DNA from 2 places in the Pseudomonas marincola genome. Region 1 is predicted to be linked to the other one. Evidence: predicted binding sites of a transcription regulator. Region 1 holds the regulator's gene; the other holds the start of a gene.
The links. Region 1 encodes FliA, which starts transcription of late flagellar genes. Its sites were predicted from a motif close to CTAAAGTTTNNNNNNNNNNNGCCGNTAA; they were not measured.

Region 1 (6,961 bases):
CTGGAAGAGGGCGGAGTTATCGCGCTGGTGGGGCCGGCTGGCATGGGTAAAACCACCACGCTGGCCAAGCTGGCTGCACGTTATGTGCTCAAGTACGGCGCGCAGAATGTGGCGCTGGTAAGCATGGACAGCTACCGCATCGGCGCGCAGGAACAATTGAACACGCTGGGGCGCATTCTCAATGTGTCGGTCACTCAGGTCGATCCTGGCCAGTCACTGACTCAGGCGCTTGCACCGTTGGCGCGTCGTCGCGTGGTGTTGATCGATACCGCTGGTTTGCCCGCCAATGATCCGGCGCTGCGCATGCAGCTGGAGGCATTGGCCAGCCGTGGCGTGCATGCACGCAACTATCTGGTTATGGCCGCCACCAGTCAGGATCAAGTGCTCACTGCCGCCTTTCACACCTACAAGCGTTGTGGGCTGGCAGGCTGCGTGCTGACTAAACTGGATGAAGCAGGCAGTCTGGGCGGCGTATTAAGCCTGGCCATCAGCCAGCGTCTGCCGGTGGCGTACACCACCGATGGTCCGCGGATTCCGGATGACTTGCAGATTCCGCGTAGCCATCAGCTGGTAAGCCGGGCCGTTGGCATGCAGGCTCAAGATGAGCCCAGCGAAGACACAATGGCGCAAATGTACAGTGCAATCGGCAGCCAACCGGCTTTGCGCGCCAGTTAGTAGAATGAATTACACGGTTATAGGCCCACTATCTGGCCTAGTGGGTGGTTTGCAGGGCAGAATAAGCCATGGGCTCACGACGGATTGACAAGGTAACGGAAAAAAATGGTTAAGCATCCCGTACAGGTGATCGCGGTAACTGGTGGCAAAGGTGGCGTCGGCAAGACCAACGTGTCGGTGAACCTCGCGCTGGCGCTGGCGGAACTCGGGCGTCGGGTCATGCTTATGGATGCCGACCTTGGTCTGGCCAATATCGACGTACTGCTTGGGCTGACGCCAAAGCGCACACTGGCTGATGTGATCAGCGGTGAATGTGATCTGCGTGATGTGATTCTGCAGGGCCCCGGTGGCGTGCGCGTCGTTCCGGCCGCGTCCGGTACTCAGAGCATGGTGCAGTTGTCGCCCATGCAGCATGCCGGCCTGATCCAGGCATTCAGTGATATCAGCGATAACCTCGATGTACTGATCGTCGACACCGCCGCCGGTATTGGCGACTCGGTGGTGAGTTTCGTGCGCGCCGCCCAGGAAGTGCTGGTGGTGGTGTGCGATGAGCCAACCTCAATTACCGACGCCTACGCGCTGATCAAGTTGCTCAACCGCGATTTCGGCATGAACCGTTTCCGCGTGCTGGCCAACATGGCGCACACGCCGCAGGAAGGTCGCAACCTGTTCACCAAACTGAGCAAAGTGACCGATCGTTTCCTCGATGTGGCGTTGCAGTATGTTGGCGCGGTGCCTTACGACGAAAGCGTGCGTAAAGCCGTGCAAAAACAGCGTGCAGTGTACGAGGCGTTTCCGCGCTCGAAATGCTCCCTGGCGTTCAAGGCAATCGCCGAGAAGGTTGATGCCTGGCCGCTCCCTGCCAACCCGCGTGGTCACCTCGAGTTTTTTGTCGAGCGTCTGGTCCAGCCCGCCATACAGGAAATCGAGCCATGAGCAACGCAGGCCTACGTATGTATAGCAAGGCGCAAGCCATGGACGCTCAGCATCAGTTGATTGAACGTTACGCGCCGCTTGTCAAACGTATCGCCTACCACTTGCTGGCCAGACTGCCGGCAAACGTTCAGGTCGACGACCTGATTCAGGCCGGCATGCTCGGCCTGCTGGAAGCATCGAAGAAATATGACGCCAGCAAAGGCGCCAGTTTCGAAACCTTTGCCGGTATCCGCATTCGTGGCTCCATGCTCGATGAGGTGCGCAAAGGCGACTGGGCCCCCCGTTCGGTCCATCGAAATAGCCGCATGGTCAGTGATGCAATTCGAAAAATTGAAGCCAGAACGGGTCGAGACGCTAAAGATCAGGAGGTTGCTGCCGAACTCCAATTGAGTCTCGAAGATTACTACGGCATTCTTGGCGACACTTTGGGCAGTCGCCTGTTCAGTTTTGACGACCTTTTACAGGACGGTGAGCAGGGCGGATTGCAGGAAGACGTCAATAGTCATCATCCCGGCCCTTCGCGTGAGCTGGAAGACGAGCGCTTTCAAAGCGCACTGGCAGACGCCATCGGCAATCTGCCGGAGCGTGAACGCCTGGTCTTGTCGCTGTACTACGACGAAGAGCTGAACCTCAAGGAAATTGGTGAGGTGCTTGGGGTGAGTGAGTCTCGGGTAAGCCAGTTACACAGCCAGTGTGCCGCTCGTTTGCGGGCGCGGCTGAGTGAGTGGCGGGCGAAGTAAACAGATTTCTGGCGCGCCAGAGCAAAGTTGCATATTGCTGGAAAGCGGGCCAATCAGCCGGTTTCTTGATTAAGGGGCGTGCCCATCAGTTGGGTGCGTTTGGGACTGTTCGGAGGTCGACTTGGACAAAAATATGAAAATCCTCATCGTTGATGACTTTTCAACGATGCGTCGGATTATTAAGAACCTGCTGCGCGATTTGGGGTTCACCAACACTGCTGAAGCGGATGATGGCGTAACCGCCTTGCCGATGCTGCAGAGCGGTAGTTTCGACTTTTTGGTAACAGACTGGAACATGCCTGGCATGAGCGGCATTGATTTGCTGCGTGCCGTGCGCGCGGATGAGCGCCTCAAGGGTATGCCGGTATTGATGGTGACGGCTGAAGCCAAGCGTGACCAGATTATCGAGGCAGCGCAGGCCGGCGTTAACGGCTACGTGGTCAAACCTTTCACCGCTCAAGTGCTGAAAGAAAAAATCGAGAAAATCTTTGAGCGAGTCAACGGCTGATCCACGCCGCGAGGTTGCAATGGAATACCAGGACTCCAGTAAGGCTGGTTTTGAATCAGCTTTAAAGCTTAACGCCGGCCAATTAGTCGACAGCCTAGAAAAAGGCGACATTGGCGAGGCCGTGCAACTCATCAATGAGCTTAACAAGACGCGCGACCGTGGCCTGTTTCACGAAGTCGGCAAGCTGACGCGTGAGCTGCACAATGCCATCGTCAACTTCAAGCTCGACCCGCGCTTGCCTCATGCCAGCGAAGTCTCACAAATTGCCGACGCCACTGAGCGTCTCAATTACGTGGTGACGATGACGGAGAAAGCTGCCAATCGGACCATGGATCTGGTCGAACTGAGCAGCCCTTTAGTCACGCAGGTCAGCACCGAGGCGCAAACCCTCAGCGAAGATTGGGGGCGCTTCATGCGCCGCGAAATGGACGCTGATGGTTTTCGTGAGCTCACCCGCCGAATCGAGCAGTTCCTTGCCCGCACTGCGCAGGATGGCGCAGCGGTTTCAGGGCACTTGAATGACATTTTGTTGGCGCAGGATTATCAGGATCTCACCGGTCAGGTCATCAAACGTGTGACTCAGCTGGTTACCGAAGTTGAAAGCAACCTGTTGAATCTGATGCTCATGGCCAGCCGCGTAGACCGTTTTGCCGGTATCGAACACGGCGAAATTTCAGGGTCTGAGAAGGCTCACAAAGAAAAAAGTGCAAGTCACGGTGAAGGTCCGCAGATTCATGCCGATAAGCTTGATGACGTTGCATCCTGTCAGGACGACGTCGACGATTTGTTATCAAGCTTAGGGTTTTAGGAGCAGGTCCATTATGAGCTTCGGCGCCGATGAAGAAATCCTCCAGGATTTCCTGGTAGAGGCCGGCGAGATTCTCGAGCAGCTGTCTGAACAGCTGGTAGAGCTTGAAAGCCGCCCTGACGATATGAACCTGTTGAACGCGATTTTTCGCGGGTTTCATACCGTAAAAGGTGGTGCGGGCTTTCTCCAGCTGAATGCGTTGGTTGAGTGCTGTCACATTGCCGAGAACGTCTTCGACATCCTGCGCAAGGGTGAGCGTCGCGTCGACTCTGAATTGATGGACGTCGTGCTGGAGGCATTGGACACCGTCAATGCCATGTTTGACCAAGTGCGTGAAGGCGCCGAGCTGACCCCGGCAACGCCCGAACTGCTCGCGGCTTTGGCCAATCTTGCCCAGCCACAAGAACTGTTGAACGAAGAAGCCCCAGCCCCAGTTACAGAACACGTTGTGGCAGGCAACCCTGCGGCAGCCGAAGCTGTGGCAGCCGATGATGTGGCAGGCACCCCTGCGGCAGCCGATGCTGTTATTGCCGACGATGAATTCGAGCAGCTGCTCAGCGCATTGGCAGACAACGCAGCGCAGGCGCAAAAAGCGCCAGCCAGCCCGGTAGCCAGTGCGGCGCAACCGTCAGCCAGTGATGAAATCACCGATGACGAGTTCGAGTCGTTACTCGACCAGCTGCACGGTAAAGGCCAATTTGTGGCCAACGCAGGCGGTCAGCCTGTTAAGGCTCAGCAGGATGACGATGTAGCCGTGGCCGATGCGCCCGACGAAATCACCGACGACGAATTCGAAGCCCTGCTCGATCAGTTGCACGGCAAAGGTCAATTCGCCAGCGGAGCTGCCCCAGCACTGGCTGCCACAGGGTTGCCTGCCACAGCTTCGGCTGCCAGTACGCCGAGTGAACCAGTGGCCCCGGTTGCTGCCAGCAGCGCGGCGAGCGCTGATGAAATCAATGACGATGAATTTGAAGCGCTGCTGGATGAACTGCACGGCAAAGGCAAGTTCTCGGAAACGCCAGCCGTCAGCGCCGCCCCCGTTGCTGCCAAGGCGGTAGAAAAGCCAGCGGCCAAGCCTGCAGCAAAACCAGTTGCTGCTGTGCCAGCTAAAGCTCCAGCGCCTGAAAAAGCTGCACCGGTCAATGAGGCCGAAACCACTGTGCGGGTGGACACGGCCCGGCTTGATGAAATCATGAACATGGTTGGCGAGCTGGTGTTGGTGCGTAACCGGCTGGTGCGTCTGGGTTCGACCAGCAGCGACGAGGCGATGGCCAAAGCCGTATCGAATCTCGATGTTGTCACCGCAGACCTGCAATCCGCGGTGATGAAAACCCGCATGCAACCGATCAAGAAAGTCTTTGGACGTTTCCCGCGACTGGTTCGTGACCTGGCGCGTAGCCTGAAAAAGGAAATCTCGCTTGAGTTGATCGGTGAAGAAACCGACCTCGACAAGAACCTCGTTGAAGCCCTGGCTGATCCGCTGGTTCACTTGGTGCGCAATGCGGTTGACCACGGTATTGAAACCCCGGAAGAGCGTGTGGCTGCGGGCAAATCGCGCGGCGGTAAAGTGGTGCTCTCGGCCGAACAGGAAGGCGATCATATCCTTCTGGTCATCAGCGATGATGGCAAGGGAATGGATGCTGATGTGCTGCGCCGCAAGGCTGTCGAGAAAGGCTTGCTGGAGAAGGAAGCGGCCGACCGGCTCAATGAATTTGAATGCTACAACCTGATCTTCGCCCCGGGCTTCTCGACTAAAACCGAGATTTCCGATGTGTCCGGTCGCGGTGTTGGCATGGATGTGGTGAAAACCAAGATCAGCCAGCTCAACGGCACGGTCAACGTGTTCTCGGTCAAGGGTCAGGGCTCGCGGATCGTCATCAAGGTGCCGTTGACGCTGGCGATCATGCCAACGCTGATGGTCATGCTGGCCAATCAGGCGTTTGCGTTCCCGCTGGTCAACGTCAACGAAATTTTCCACCTCGACCTGTCGCGCACCAATGTGGTGGACGGTCAGGAAATGGTCATCGTCCGTGACAAGGCATTGCCACTGTTCTATCTCAAGCGCTGGCTCGTTGGCCAGGCGGCTCACGAAGAGCAGGTTGAAGGCCATGTGGTGATTCTGACTGTGGGTAATCAGCGCGTCGGCTTTGTTGTCGATCAGTTGGTCGGGCAGGAAGAAGTGGTTATCAAGCCGTTGGGCAAAATGCTTCAGGGCACGCCGGGCATTTCCGGGGCGACCATTACTGGCGACGGTCGAATCGCGCTGATCCTCGATGTGCCGAGCATGCTCAAGCGCTACGCCCGTCGTTCCTGATCGCGCCTGTAGGGCAGTGGATGCGGCGCGGTTAAATTTGGCAGGACTGATCTGCAGTGGATTCAGGCAGATTATTAGGAGTGGGTATGGCGGTTAAGGTATTGGTTGTTGATGACTCCGGTTTTTTCCGCCGGCGGGTGTCCGAGATTCTTTCGGCTGACCCGAACATCATGGTTATCGGCACCGCTACCAACGGCCGCGAGGCAATCGATCAGGTGCTGGCGTTGAAGCCGGACGTGGTCACCATGGATTACGAAATGCCGATGATGGACGGCATTACCGCCGTGCGTAACATCATGCAGCGGTGCCCGACGCCGGTGTTGATGTTCTCGTCGCTGACCCATGAAGGCGCTCGCGTCACCCTCGATGCGCTGGACGCAGGTGCCGTCGACTTCTTGCCTAAGAACTTTGAAGACATCTCGCGCAATCCCGAGAAGGTCAAGCAATTGCTTTGCGAGAAAGTGCATAGCATTGCCCGCAGCAATCATCGCTCCATGGCCCGGCTGACCACGCAGAGCGCAGCGCCTGCCGCTGCACACACACCAGCCCCTGCCGTGCGCACGCCGCCGAGTGCAGCGGTTGCTCGTCCTGCAATCACGCCTACAAGCGCCACATCGGCACCTGCTGCGCGGCATTCTGTGGCCGTTAAGCGCAAGGCCTACCGTCTGGTTGCTATCGGTACGTCCACTGGTGGGCCGGTTGCTTTGCAGCGCGTACTGACGCAGCTGCCGGCAAATTTTCCGGTGCCGATCGTGCTGATCCAGCATATGCCGGCGGCCTTCACCAAGGCCTTTGCCGAGCGCCTCGACAAGCTCTGCAAGATCAGCATCAAAGAGGCCGAGGAGGGCGATATATTGCGTCCGGGTCTCGCCCTGCTGGCGCCAGGTGGCAAGCAGATGATGATTGATAATCGCGGCACGGTGCGCATTCTGCCAGGCGATGAGCGCGTCAATTACAAACCCTGTGTGGACATCACCTTC
Region 2 (6,961 bases), 2.3 Mb from region 1:
TGGTCAGCACGATGATATCGATACGCCGATTAATCGGGCTTAAGGGATCGGCGCGATCAAACAGGGCCGATGAGGCGTAGCCGACAACACGGGCAATCTTGTCCTCGTCATAACCGCCCTCGACCAGCACCCGCCGCGCCGCATTCGCCCGATTGGCCGACAACTCCCAGTTACCAAACCCGGCATTGCCAGCAAAGGGTTTGGCATCGGTGTGGCCGCTGATGCTGATCTTGTTGGGCACCGAATTGATCGTGTCGGTGAGGGCCAGCAAGATATCTTCAAAATACGGCTGGATACGCGCGCTGCCCAGATCAAACATCGGCCGGTTTTCCGCATCGGTAATCTGGATCCGCAAACCATCCTGAGTGATCTCGAAGAGAATCTGATCCTTGAAGTTCCTCAGCTGCGGGTCTTCATCAACCTTGGTCTGCAATTCCTTGAGCAACAACTCGAGGCGCTCGCGCTCCATCTCCTCGGCGATCGACTGCGCCCGCTCTTCGCTGATATCGACGCTGGTGGACTCGGGCGTAACACTCGGCTCTGGGTTGAGCGTGCGATCCGGCGCTGGCGTTGGCGAGCCACCCAGATCAATCACATACGGGCTGGCACTTTCAGAAAAGCCCACTGGGTCCTGAAAGTAACCGGAGATAAGCTTCTTCTGCTCCGGCGTTGCCGAGGACATCAGCCACATCACCATGAAAAACGCCATCATCGCGATTGCAAAGTCGGCGAAGGCGATTTTCCAGGCACCGCCGTGGCCGCCACCGGCAATTTTCTTGACGCGTTTGACGATAATCGGCTGAGTGTTTTCCATGATTCAGCCTTTAGTTTCCACGCATCGCCTGCTCAAGCTCGGTAAAGCTTGGGCGGTGAGCGGGATACAGAACTTTACGGGCAAACTCGACAGCCAGCGACGGCGGCATGCCCGAGGCAGACGCAACCAGCCCGGCCTTGATGGCTTCGTAAACGTTCAGTTCTTCCAACGAGTCGTGCTCAAGCGAGCTGGCCAACGGGCCGAAAAAACCGTACGAAGCGAGAATACCCATAAAGGTACCGGCCAACGCCGTACCGACCTTCTCACCGATCTCGGCGTTATCCGCCTCGGCCAGCACCGACATGGTGATGACGATACCCAGCACCGCCGCCACAATACCCATCGCAGGCAGGCCGTCGGCAATTCGTGCAACCGCGTGCGAAGGATGGTCAAGCTCAACCTTGAGACTGGTAATTTCCATGTCGAAGAGGTTTTCGAGCTCATGCGGCGCCATGTTGCCAGATGACATGATGCGCAGGTAATCGCAGATAAACGCGCACATGCGCTCATCTTTCAGAACCGCCGGGTATTTGCTGAAAATCGGACTCGCTGCCGGGTCCTCAACATCGGCCTCAATGGCCATCATGCCTTCGCGGCGGCTCTTGTTGAGAATCTCGTAGAGCAGGCGCAGCACATCAAGGTAATAGCTGTGCTTGTAGCGCGAGCTGAACATCTTCAAGGATTTCTTGAAGACCTGCATGAACGTGCTGCCGGGGTTGGCCTGTAAAAAAGCACCCAGCGCCGCACCGCCAATGATCAATACTTCAAAGGGGTGAACCAGCGCCATGATATGGCCGCCAGAGAGCATAAAGCCCCCAAGCACGCTGGCAAACACCACAATTATGCCGATTATTTTTGCCATAATTTTAAAACTTGAAGACCTGAAATAAGGATTCTTTTAAACAATCCTTCTCTGTATCGGAAGATTTGCGCGAGACTGTAGGCAGAATTTATTTCGGCGCAAAACCAGCGCGACTCAAGAACCGACTGGCGGGGCCGACAAAGAGCTAACCACAACGTGGCGCAGTTTACAGGCTGGTGCGAAGCGTTCTAACTATTTTTATCAGAGCGCCGGTGCAAGCCAACAGCACCCGTTGACGCTCCACCCTCTTAAATCAGTCTGGTTGAAGTGATGCCCTTACCCAGCCCAAAAACGCGCGCGCAGTGGCTTGAGCTTCTCGACAAACAACCACTGCCGGTCACACCGCAAGCGTTGCAGCAAGTAACGCGTGCACTCGGCGACAGCCGCCGCTCGCTGCGCGACATTGGCGAGATCATGCAGCGCACGCCAACGCTGGCACTGTGCATCATGCGCGAGGCCAATCGCAGCGCCTCCGCCCTGGGCGAGCCTTGCGCGCATCTGGAAACCGCACTGAGCCGACTGGGCCTGGAGCGCAGCGCACAGCTGATCAGTCGTCAGCCAACTCTGCCCATCGAGCAGATCCCGCGGCAACTGCGGCAAATCCTGTTGATCAGCCAGCACGCGGCGCAACAGGCGAACGGCTTGTTCGCCGGGCGACTGGCGCGGCTTTGGCAGGAAATAAACTGGGGCAGCATTCTGTTCCTGGCACCGTTGTGGCCGCTGGTTGCCGCCCACCCCGAGTTCTTTGATGAGTGGGAACAACGCGTTCTGCTCAATGGCGAGCAAGCGTGCAAGGTCGAGAAGCAACTCCTTGGCGTCTCCCTGCCTAGCCTGTGCCTGGCACTGGCCGAGCATTGGCGCTTGCCCGAATGGATAATCCAGGCCTATCGCCTGCTGCTCACCGACCGACGTCTGCTGGTGCGGGCGCTGCACATTGCCCGGGACAACGAACACCCGTTGCAGCAACAACAATGCCTGGATCAGGACAACAACCTGAGCCGCTGGCTGACGCATCCGGCCAACAGCGTTCTGCTTGCCAATGCCATCGCCCTGTCCGCGCACCACTGCTGGAGCGGATCGCACAGCCTGCGCTGGCAACAATTAACCGGACTTTATTTGCAGGCATCGATTGGCGAGTTGCAACAGCAAATCCACCAGCAAGCCGCAGTAAGTGCCAGACGTTGCGATACCGAACAGCTCTGGCATCCGGCGCAGGCGCTACTGTGGCCGTGGGACGCCGTCCATTTACGGCCGAATGTGGCCAGCGCCCCCGCCAAAACCGATGCACAGCAATGGCGCCTGTTATGCGCGCAATTGCTGCAAAGCCCGAGCGCCTTCAGCAACACCATGCAGCTCAGTTCATGCGCGATTCAGGCATTGCAAGCCGCGGGTATACAGCGCCTGTTACTGCTGCGTATCGATCAAAAGCAAAGTGCCTTGAAGGTACAAGAGCTGGCAGGCTTGCCCGCAGAAGCCGCCGACATAACGCTGCTGCCTCTGCAAAGCCAGGTGCTGCGCAGCTTGCTGGCCAAGCCCGGCCAACTGCACTTGACGCCCGCCAATATCGCGCAATTTTCGGCGTTGCTACCCGGACCGCTGAAAGCATTGTTCGCCGGCGAGAACCTGCTATTGCGTTCAGTCGCAAACGAGGGCCGGGTGGTGATGTTGCTGGTGGCTGACATCAACGGGCAACCGCTCAGCGAGACTCAACTGAAAATATTTGGCAAAACCGCTCAATGCATTGATCGTGCACTGACAAGCTTTGCTAACCGCGCAGGCTAGGGTTTCCGTTACAATTGGGGTTTTTAATCCCATGTGAGGCCTAGCATGTCCGCCTTTGCTGAGTTGCCGCTGGTTATAGAACCCACCCAATTGGCGCAATGCCTGAATGCGCCCGAGTTGATCCTGGTTGATCTGACCAGCAGCGCACGCTACGCAGCCGGGCACATTTCTGGCGCGCATTTTGTCGACCCCAAGCGCACCCAGCTAGGCCAGCCACCCGCGCCCGGACTGATGCCCGACAAGGCGCAACTCGAGCAACTGTTCAGCGAGCTGGGGCATCACCCGAACGCGGTGTATGTGGTTTATGACGATGAAGGCGGCGGCTGGGCCGGACGCTTCATCTGGTTACTTGATGTTATCGGCCATAACCAGTATCACTACCTCAACGGTGGTCTGCTGGCCTGGCAGGCCGAACAACTGCCACTGAGCGACGAAACACCAGCCGCTCACAGCGAGCCCGTCAGCCTGACGCTGAACGACGGCCCGACGGCCACGCGTGAATATGTGCAGAGCCGACTGGGCGCCGCCGACCTGGCGATCTGGGATGCGCGTGGACCTACCGAGTTTTCCGGCGAAAAAGTACTTGCCGCCAAAGGCGGACACATCCCCGGCGCGGTGAATTTCGAGTGGACAGCGGGCATGGATAAAGACCGGGCACTGCGTATCCGTACAGACATGCAGGCAATCCTTGAGCAACTGGGTATCACGCCCGACAAAGAGATCATCACCCACTGCCAGACGCATCACCGTTCGGGCTTTACCTATCTGGTCGCCAAAGCACTGGGTTACCCGAACGTAAAAGCCTACGCCGGCTCCTGGGGTGAATGGGGCAACCACCCTGACACCCCCGTCGAGCAGTAATCACGCATTGCCATTTAATACGGCCCGCATTGGCGGACCTCGATAGCCTTCAAGGGAATCCCATGAAACAACGCTTGTTCATCATCAGCCAGTACTTGCTGCCGCACCACCTGCTCTCGCGCCTGATCGGTTTTGCCGCTGAGTGCAAGACAGCCTGGTTTAAAAATCGACTGATCGGCTGGTTCATCAAACAGTACAACGTCGACATGAGCGAAGCGCAGATTGAAGACCCAACCGCCTTCGAACATTTCAACGCATTCTTCACCCGCGCCCTGAAAGCCGATGCCCGCCCTCTCGACGCCACGCCGAACGCGGTGCTTTGCCCGGCCGACGGTGCAATCAGCCAACTGGGCAAAATCGAACACGGCCGCATTTTTCAGGCCAAAGGCCACAGCTTCAGCGTGACCGAGCTGCTGGGCGGCGACACTGAAATAGCCAAGCCATTCATGGGCGGCGACTTTGCCACTGTCTACCTGTCGCCCAAGGACTATCACCGCGTACACATGCCGCTGGCTGGCACCCTGACCAAGATGGTTTATGTGCCAGGTCGCCTGTTCTCGGTGAACCAGACCACGGCTGAAAACGTGCCGGAACTGTTTGCCCGTAATGAGCGCGTGGTCTGCCTGTTCGATACCGAACGTGGCCCAATGGCTGTGGTGCTGGTCGGCGCAATGATCGTGGCCTCGGTTGAAACCGTTTGGGCCGGTCTGGTGACCCCGCCGAAGCGTGAGCTGAAAACCTTCGATTACGACGAGGCCGCTCGCGCGCCCGTAAGCCTGGCAACAGGCGCAGAGATGGGTCGATTCAAGCTCGGTTCGACCGCCGTAGTGCTATTTGGCCCGCAAGTTGTTGAATGGGATCAGCAGCTCAACGCGGGGAGCGAAGTGCGCATGGGCCAACTTCTGGCTAGGTAATTCAGGTAAAAGGTTGAAATCGGCCCGGATCGCTTATGATTGATTTAGGTTCTGTAGGAATTTTCCTGCCTGATCTATGCTCTAAGTAATACAAGGTCCGGCCACAGCTCACGGATGATCTGGACGACTCAATACACCAACTGATGTTGGAGCACCTGCTTGACCGATAAAATGAGCCCCTACTTACTGCTGCGAGTTCCGGTTCCCAGCAAAGCCAGCCTGACGTTCAGCGAGGCCTCCCCACGCGAGGTCAAGCGCTGGATAGCCGGGCTGCCAAAGGCCAATATTGGCGAGACGGCGCGTCAACTTTATCAAGCGTTGGCTGAGCTCAATCAGCTGCAAACCCCACCCGACAATCGCCTGCAACTGCTGGAGCTGATTCGCCCGGAGGTGTACTTCGTCTGCGAGCATCTGCAGCGTCACTTTCTGAACAAGGCGATTGTGCTCGAAGAGCGTCCGCGCAAAGTCGCCAACCTGTGCCAGGCCCTGCAAAATCATCTGGCAATGGGCTACAAACTGATTGTTGTCGATATCTGCAAGCAGCCAAGCAAGGAGCTGGCAACGACCTTCACGGTCGCTTTGCAGCGCGCCATCAGCAGCCTTTGCGCGCCTCTGGTTCGCGCCACGCAACTCTACTGCCCGGTGCCTGAAAGAGTTTGGCTGGAGCTGCATTTGCTCTATCAAATTGCCCGCTCAAAGCGCCTGCATAGCACGCCGGTGCCAGACAAACTCAACACCAATCAGAGCAGCAGCAGTGAACAAAGCTATCTGGTGGCTTTACTGATCGGCTGCGCCCGCTGCAACCAGTTGCGCCAGAGCAGCATTGCTCATGTCGCGCAGGCGCTGGAAAGCTGGAGTCATCTGGCACATTTAAAGGACAAGGCAACGCCAACCAGCCTGTTCACTGTGGCGGTCGACCATGACAGCCCGCCCCGCTATACCTCGCTGCTCACCGATCAGGCGCTGCAACACACACTGGGCCTTGATACCCACGCGCTGGTAGACATGCTCAAGGAATACCTGCTACTCGAACCCGAGCAGCGCAAAGTCTCACGGCTGAATATTCCAGCCGGCATGAGCCTCGAAACCCTGCACCATTTAAGCGCCGCGTGGGGTGATTTATCCGAGCGCACATTCAACCGGCTCACAGGTCAGGGCAAATTAACCGTGTGCCTGGGCATGAGCGCCGTGCACTTCTTTCTCAGTGGCGAGCGCTCGTTCAGCCAGTGCCTGAAAGCTAAAGCCGTCACTCGTGAAGCTGTATTCAATACCTCAAGCCTGTCGAAAGACAGCTGGTCGCAAGCTTATGACGTCGACAAAAGTCCCGATTGGGAGAACGGCTTGCAGTACGACGAAATTGGCTATTACAAAGAGCCATCGTCGATGCTCGAAGATGATGAAGCCAGCGGTGAGACTTATCCAAGCTACCCGCTGGCGATTATCAACCACAGCCCCGGCGGCTACTGCCTGACCTGGCCCGGCGAGGTGCCAAGCCAACTTCAGGCGGGCGAGTTGGTCGGTGTACGCGATCTACCCGAGCTTGGCTGGAGCATCGCAGTGGTGCGCTGGATTCGTCAGGCACGCGCAGGCGGTACACAAATGGGCATCGAGCTTATCGCGCCCAGCGCACAAGCCTGCGGCTTGCAACTGGTGCGCACCAGCGAGCAGAACAGTGAATACCTGCGCGCACTGGTACTCCCGGAAATGAGTGCCATATCGCGGCCCGCA

Region 2: motA (flagellar motor stator protein MotA) is a predicted target of FliA. The motif match lies at 1,730-1,757, and genes of this name have one in related genera.

The regions. Positions count from the first base shown of each region.
Region 1 covers NZ_LR215729.2:1,768,403-1,775,363, forward strand. Annotated here, with positions in the region: gene flhF (flagellar biosynthesis GTPase FlhF) at 1-675, shown strand, start outside; gene fleN (flagellar synthesis regulator FleN) at 781-1,611, shown strand; gene fliA (RNA polymerase sigma factor FliA) at 1,608-2,351, shown strand; gene PMYSY11_RS08350 (chemotaxis response regulator CheY) at 2,485-2,859, shown strand; gene PMYSY11_RS08355 (protein phosphatase CheZ) at 2,879-3,667, shown strand; gene PMYSY11_RS08360 (chemotaxis protein CheA) at 3,681-5,981, shown strand; gene PMYSY11_RS08365 (protein-glutamate methylesterase/protein-glutamine glutaminase) at 6,068-6,961, shown strand, end outside.
Region 2 covers NZ_LR215729.2:4,260,867-4,267,827, forward strand. Annotated here, with positions in the region: gene motB (flagellar motor protein MotB) at 1-814, opposite strand, end outside; gene motA (flagellar motor stator protein MotA) at 825-1,676, opposite strand; gene PMYSY11_RS19545 (HDOD domain-containing protein) at 1,947-3,458, shown strand; gene PMYSY11_RS19550 (rhodanese-like domain-containing protein) at 3,504-4,319, shown strand; gene asd (archaetidylserine decarboxylase) at 4,382-5,233, shown strand; gene PMYSY11_RS19560 (molecular chaperone) at 5,405-6,961, shown strand, end outside.